2 regions of the Geobacillus sp. E263 genome follow, and region 1 is predicted to be linked to the other one. Evidence: a T-box and tRNA genes for the amino acid it is inferred to sense, from the RefSeq annotation. Region 1 holds a T-box; the other holds one or more tRNA genes.
What was found. A T-box is a leader RNA that pairs with one kind of tRNA and senses whether it is charged. The one in region 1 lies ahead of ileS (isoleucine--tRNA ligase), so its partner is inferred to be a tRNA-Ile.

Region 1 (3,374 bases):
TTTCCGTCCTTCTCCATCGAGAACAAATCCGTGGCTTAATACAGCTTTATACGGTGCTTTACCGGTAACAGCGACGGCAGTCGAAAGCGAAGAGTTAAACCAGCCGCGATATTGGTCGGAACCTTCTAAATATAAATCTGCCGGGCGTTGTAAATCATCACGTTCTACAAGCACTGCCTGATGGGAAGAACCGGAATCAAACCATACATCCATAATGTCTGTTTCTTTCGTAAAGATACCGTTCGGGCTTGATGGATGAGTAAATCCTTCCGGTAATAAATCTTTCGCCTCACGCTCAAACCAAACGTTCGAACCATATTGACGGAACAAGTTAGATACATGTTCAATCGTTTCGTCCGTAATAATTGGTTCACCGTTTTCCCCGTAAAAGACTGGAATCGGTACCCCCCATGCACGTTGACGAGAAATGCACCAATCGCCGCGGTCGCGAATCATATTATGGATGCGGATTTCGCCCCATTCCGGAATCCATTTTGTTTCTTTAATGGCCTGAAGCAGTTCACCGCGAATTTTATCGATGGATGCAAACCATTGTGTCGTAGCACGGAAAATCGTCGGCTTTTTCGTACGCCAGTCGTGCGGATACGAGTGAGTGATGAAACTGAGTTTTAAAAGCGCCCCGACTTCTTCTAATTTTTGCGTAATCGCTTTGTTTGCTTCATCGTAAAACAGTCCTTCAAAGCCTGGCGCTTCGCTTGTCATATAGCCGCGCTCATCGACTGGACATAGCACATCCAAGCCGTATTTTTGCCCGACAATAAAGTCATCTTCCCCATGTCCAGGCGCGGTATGAACGCATCCTGTTCCGGCGTCTGTCGTAACATGTTCACCGCAAATGACTAAAGAATCGCGGTCATAAAACGGATGTTTTGCCACGACATATTCTAAGTCTTTTCCTTTGATCGTTTTCACAACCGTTACTTCGTCCCAGCCGATTTCTTTCGCAACAGATTCTAATAACGCAGCAGCAACGACATATTTTGCACCGTTTGTTTCCACCACTTGATAATCAAGGTCTGGATGGACGGCAATCGCTAAGTTTGCTGGAATCGTCCAAGGCGTTGTTGTCCAAATGACGATTTTTTCATCCCCGTCAAGCACTCCTTTTCCATCTTTCACTGGGAATGCAACATAAATGGAAGGGGAACGTTTGTCTTTATACTCAATTTCCGCTTCCGCCAACGCCGATTCGCTTGATGGAGACCAATATACCGGCTTTAGGCCTTTATAAATAAGTCCTTTTTTCGCCATCTCGCCAAACACTTTAATTTGTTGTGCTTCATATTCCGGTTTCAACGTAATATATGGATTTTCCCAATCGCCGCGCACGCCAAGACGCTTAAATTGCTCGCGCTGATTATTAATTTGTTCATACGCATATTGTTCACAAAGCTTGCGAAATTCCGCAACGCTCATCGATTTTCGGTCAACTCCCTTTTTCGTGAGCGCTGTTTCAATCGGAAGTCCATGTGTATCCCATCCAGGAACGTATGGCGCGCAATAGCCGCTCATCGATTTATAGCGGACGATAATATCTTTTAAAATTTTATTTAAAGCGTGTCCCATATGAATATCGCCGTTCGCGTACGGCGGCCCGTCATGCAGAACAAACAACGGGCGTCCTTTTGTCCGTTCTTGCACTTTTCGATAAATGTCCATTTCTTCCCATTTTTTCTGGATTTCCGGTTCACGCTTCGGTAAGTTTCCGCGCATCGGAAATTCCGTTTGTGGCATTAACAGCGTTTCTTTGTAATCCATGTTCATTCCTCCTATCCTTATTATTTCATGTATAAATGAGCGAAATAGATAAGCAGCTGATCAAGTTGGAAAGACAGTAGAAACGTAAAAAACCGCTCTCTCCCAAAAAGGGACGAGAACGGTCTCGCGGTACCACCCTTATTGGCTATGTATGCCATAGCCCACTTTGCATTCGTAACGTGAATGACACGCCACTGCCTACTTTTCCGTTCAGCATGGAACTCCAGGGTGATCTTCACTCTTTCGCTTATGCCAGGCTTCCACCATCCCCAGCTCGCTGAAATAAGCGTTGAAAGAGCTACTGTCCCTTTCATCGTTAACGCCTATGTTCATTTTATTCGATATTATATGCGAAAAAATCAATGGTCGTCAAGATTGGGAGAGTTCTTCCTTCTCCTTTGTTTCTAATTCTGGCACTTCATATTCCATTAAATCATCCCAATCGCGATTATTCAACATTTCTAGCTGTGCTTCAATGAGCATGCGAAAACGCATGCGAAATACTTTCGATTGCCGCTTTAGTTCTTCAATTTCAAGAGAGATTTTCCGCGATTTCGCAAGCGCTTCGCTGATGATGCGCTCCGCATTTTTTTCCGCTTCTTTAATGATTAGTTTCGCTTCTTTCTCCGCGTTTCGCTTTACTTCTTCCGCTGTTTCCTGGGCAACTAAAATCGATTTGTTTAATGTTTCTTCAATATTAGTAAAGTAATTTAGTTTTTCTGTCAATTCCGCCACTTTTTCCTCAAGTTGCTTTTTTTCGCGAATCACCATTTCATAATCTTTAATGACTTGATCAAGAAATTCATTTACTTCATCTTCATCATAGCCGCGAAAACCCCGGCTAAACTCTTTATTATGAATATCTAATGGCGTTAAAGGCACAATGGCCACCTCCGTCTCGAAATTCCTTTTCCTTATCATTCGACATTTTTCTATCAATTCCTGCAACCATTCGATTATTTTTGTATTCCGATTCGAATGCGCCACTTTTCTTTTTTTGTTTTTCCTTCAATGGATATAATTTTACAGCGGCCAAATCCGCGCGCGGAAAGAATGTCTCCTTGTTGGCATTCAAAATGTGCTTGTTCAACGATTTTCCAATTTACTTTTACAAATCCATTTTCAATGAATGACTGAATTTTTTGCCGTGATACATGAAATGCTTGTGATAATATTGCATCCAGCCTTAATGATGAAGCGGTAATGGTCGTATCTTGCCACTTTTCTTCTAACGTGATAATCTCTGTCAACGGTCTTTTTTCTACCGAAACATTTGCTTTTCCGATTGCGTGCAAATGTAGGCGGATATAGTCCGCCACTTCGTTGGCCGCCAAAAATTGAACCCGTTCCTCCTTCATTAAAATATCACCAAATTTTCCGCGCCTCAACCCAAGCGACATGAGCGCCCCTAGCACTTGGCGATGCTCTAGGCTGATAAATTTGCTCGGATAATGGACCTCAAACAAAGCAATTTCATAATCTTCATCCGTGGGCTGAAAATATGGCGGGAACAATAGCGCTCTTTTGCGCTCCACAAACGGGGCGCCGCCAAAAAAAGCAATGCGAACCTCCTCATCGCGACCGATGACGCTTTG
Region 2 (3,374 bases), 530 kb from region 1:
CGGAAGTTAAGCTCTCCAGCGCCGATGGTAGTTGGGGCCAGCGCCCCTGCAAGAGTAGGTCGTCGCTAGGCAATTCATACGGAGGATTAGCTCAGCTGGGAGAGCACTTGCCTTACAAGCAAGGGGTCGGCGGTTCGATCCCGTCATCCTCCACCATGATAATACATATTTATGCCGGCTTAGCTCAATTGGTAGAGACGAGCCTAAGCTTCCGTGAATTCACTGCGAGTTGTCCCGACGCATATCACTTCGCTGAATAAGCGAGAAGAGGAAGGGACACAAAAAATTAAACGTATATGTCAATACTTCTTTCTTATGCCGGCTTAGCTCAATTGGTAGAGCAACTGACTTGTAATCAGTAGGTTGCGGGTTCAAGTCCTGCAGCCGGCACTGTAATAGTATGAGCCATTAGCTCAGTAGGGGAGCAACAAGCCTAAGCTCCTATGAATCCGCTACGAGTTGCCTCGACGAATCCTGCTTCTTTGAATTCACTAGTAGAGGAAGAGGCAACGAGAAACAACGAGTGTCTTTATTTACCACACGAGCCATTAGCTCAGTAGGTAGAGCAACTAGCCTAAGCTCCTATGAATCCGCTACGAGTTGCCTCGACGCATCTAACATCGTTGGGTTCGCTGGCAGAGGAAGAGGCATCGAAAAAACAACGAGTGTCTCCCTTTAACTACATGAGCCATTAGCTCAGTAGGTAGAGCATCTGACTTTTAATCAGAGGGTCGGAGGTTCGAATCCTCCATGGCTCACTTTTGCGGGTGTGGCGGAATTGGCAGACGCACCAGACTTAGGATCTGGCGCCTTACGGCGTGGGGGTTCAAGTCCCTCCACCCGCATCTTATAAGCGTGCGGAAGTAGTTCAGTGGTAGAACACCACCTTGCCAAGGTGGGGGTCGCGGGTTCGAACCCCGTCTTCCGCTCCATTAATGCCGCCGGGGTGGCGGAATTGGCAGACGCACAGGACTTAAAATCCTGGGGTAGGTAACTACCGTGCCGGTTCGAGTCCGGCCCTCGGCATATGCGCTCGTAGCTCAATTGGATAGAGCATCTGACTACGGATCAGAAGGTTAGGGGTTCGAATCCTCTCGAGCGCGTTAATCTTTTAATGAATATGTAGGAAGCGGGAAGTAGCTCAGCTTGGTAGAGCACATGGTTTGGGACCATGGGGTCGCAGGTTCGAATCCTGTCTTCCCGATTTAGAAAATATGGGGCCTTAGCTCAGCTGGGAGAGCGCCTGCTTTGCACGCAGGAGGTCATCGGTTCGATCCCGATAGGCTCCACCAGTAATAATAAAGAATTTGGCGGCGTAGCTCAGCTGGCTAGAGCGTACGGTTCATACCCGTGAGGTCGGGGGTTCGATCCCCTCCGCCGCCATTGAAATGGACCTTTAGCTCAGCTGGTTAGAGCAGACGGCTCATAACCGTCCGGTCGTAGGTTCGAATCCTACAAGGTCCACCATGTTCTTTAATATGATGGAGGAGTACCCAAGTCTGGCTGAAGGGGTCGGTCTTGAAAACCGAGAGGCGCCGCAAGGCGCGCGGGGGTTCGAATCCCTCCTCCTCCGCCATACATCGTTACTCGTTACTATAGTATATCGCCGCGGGGTGGAGCAACGAGCTTAAGCTCCATCGAATAAGCTACGAGTTGCCTCGACGCATTTGACATCTTTGAATTCGCGGGCAGAGGAAGAGGCAAAGATTTGAATTAAACCTTTCTAAATTATTTATTCGTAATTCAATCATTACTTTCTATCATCGCGGGGTGGAGCAGTCCGGTAGCTCGTCGGGCTCATAACCCGAAGGTCGCAGGTTCAAATCCTGCCCCCGCAACCAATATTGGTCCCGTAGTGTAGTGGTTAACATGCCTGCCTGTCACGCAGGAGATCGCGGGTTCGAGTCCCGTCGGGACCGCCACAATGAACTAAGTATATAGATCGGTAACGATGAATGATACTTCCATGAATATGCTGCGAGTTGTCCTGACGCATCTAACATTGCTGAATAATCTAGAAGAGGAAAGGACAAGACAACACAGAATATTAAGATAATAAAATGGCTCGGTAGCTCAGTCGGTAGAGCAAAGGACTGAAAATCCTTGTGTCGGCGGTTCGATTCCGTCCCGAGCCACCACTCACTCTTAAGTTTTTCTGTCTGATGTGCCGGCTTAGCTCAATTGGGGAGCAACGAGCCTAAGCTTCCATGAACTCGCTCCGAGTTGCCTCGACGCATCCATCATCTTTGAGTTCGCTAGTAGAGGAAGAGGCAATGAAAATAATTTAGACAAATTTCATATGCCGGCTTAGCTCAATTGGTAGAGCAACTGACTTGTAATCAGTAGGTTGCGGGTTCAAGTCCTGCAGCCGGCATCAGATTGTGGCGACTATGGCGAAGTGGTTAACGCACCAGATTGTGGCTCTGGCATGCGTGGGTTCGATTCCCACTAGTCGCCCCATGTTATGCGGGTGTAGTTTAGTGGTAAAACCTCAGCCTTCCAAGCTGATGTCGTGGGTTCGATTCCCATCACCCGCTTCTTGGGCCTATAGCTCAGCTGGTTAGAGCGCACGCCTGATAAGCGTGAGGTCGGTGGTTCAAGTCCACTTAGGCCCACCATTATAATTAATAGACTTAAGAATTTTATCTGCTTTGGAGCATGCTTGTTCTGCAATGGCTCAGCGACGAGCGATACTTCTATGAATTTGCTACGAGTTGCCTCGACACATCCAACACCTTTGAGTTCGCTAGTAGAGGAAGAGGCAGAGTGAAATTTTGAATGCATGTTCTGTAAAAAAATAGCTACATGTTTCTTTATTCCGCAATAGCTCAGCGGTAGAGCAACCGGCTGTTAACCGGTAGGTCGTAGGTTCGAATCCTACTTGCGGAGCCATACGGAGAAGTACCCAAGTGGCTGAAGGGGACGGTTTGCTAAACCGTTAGGTCGCAATTTTGCGGCGCGCGGGTTCAAATCCCGCCTTCTCCGCCATTCAATGTGGCCCGTTGGTCAAGTGGTTAAGACACCGCCCTTTCACGGCGGTAACACGGGTTCGAATCCCGTACGGGTCATAAAAGCACCAGTTACGCTGGTGCTTTTGTTTTTTCCATAAAACGAAATTTGTCGAATTTTTTCGTTTTATAGTTGCAATCTAATACATCCTCTGTTATAATCAATACCGTTAACTTAATGTTGTTCATGATCAATGCGGTTTTGTATTCGGAGAATGTATACGCGGGTGTAGTTTAGTGGTAAAACCTCAGTCACGAGCAATGCATCATCGAATTTGCTTCGAGTTGTCCCAACGCATTAAACACCTTGAATCGGCTAGAAGAGGAAGGGACAACGAAAAGAAGAGTTGATTGCGGGTTGCCTCG

Region 2: it has a tRNA-Ile gene. The T-box ahead of ileS (isoleucine--tRNA ligase) is inferred to sense a tRNA for this amino acid. The anticodon was not compared.

The regions. Positions count from the first base shown of each region.
Region 1 covers NZ_CP041632.1:2,368,106-2,371,479, forward strand. The annotation lists gene ileS (isoleucine--tRNA ligase) at 1-1,779, opposite strand, end outside; T-box leader at 1,885-2,102, opposite strand; gene FNL97_RS12100 (DivIVA domain-containing protein) at 2,149-2,661, opposite strand; gene FNL97_RS12105 (YlmH family RNA-binding protein) at 2,736-3,374, opposite strand, start outside.
Region 2 covers NZ_CP041632.1:2,894,598-2,897,971, reverse strand. The annotation lists rRNA gene rrf (5S ribosomal RNA) at 1-71, shown strand, start outside; tRNA gene FNL97_RS14940 (tRNA-Val) at 81-156, shown strand; tRNA gene FNL97_RS14935 (tRNA-Thr) at 318-390, shown strand; tRNA gene FNL97_RS14930 (tRNA-Lys) at 686-758, shown strand; tRNA gene FNL97_RS14925 (tRNA-Leu) at 764-845, shown strand; tRNA gene FNL97_RS14920 (tRNA-Gly) at 858-932, shown strand; tRNA gene FNL97_RS14915 (tRNA-Leu) at 941-1,026, shown strand; tRNA gene FNL97_RS14910 (tRNA-Arg) at 1,030-1,103, shown strand; tRNA gene FNL97_RS14905 (tRNA-Pro) at 1,131-1,204, shown strand; tRNA gene FNL97_RS14900 (tRNA-Ala) at 1,217-1,292, shown strand; tRNA gene FNL97_RS14895 (tRNA-Met) at 1,310-1,383, shown strand; tRNA gene FNL97_RS14890 (tRNA-Ile) at 1,391-1,467, shown strand; tRNA gene FNL97_RS14885 (tRNA-Ser) at 1,484-1,576, shown strand; tRNA gene FNL97_RS14880 (tRNA-Met) at 1,765-1,841, shown strand; tRNA gene FNL97_RS14875 (tRNA-Asp) at 1,847-1,922, shown strand; tRNA gene FNL97_RS14870 (tRNA-Phe) at 2,063-2,138, shown strand; tRNA gene FNL97_RS14865 (tRNA-Thr) at 2,302-2,374, shown strand; tRNA gene FNL97_RS14860 (tRNA-His) at 2,385-2,460, shown strand; tRNA gene FNL97_RS14855 (tRNA-Gly) at 2,467-2,537, shown strand; tRNA gene FNL97_RS14850 (tRNA-Ile) at 2,542-2,618, shown strand; tRNA gene FNL97_RS14845 (tRNA-Asn) at 2,818-2,892, shown strand; tRNA gene FNL97_RS14840 (tRNA-Ser) at 2,896-2,988, shown strand; tRNA gene FNL97_RS14835 (tRNA-Glu) at 2,997-3,068, shown strand.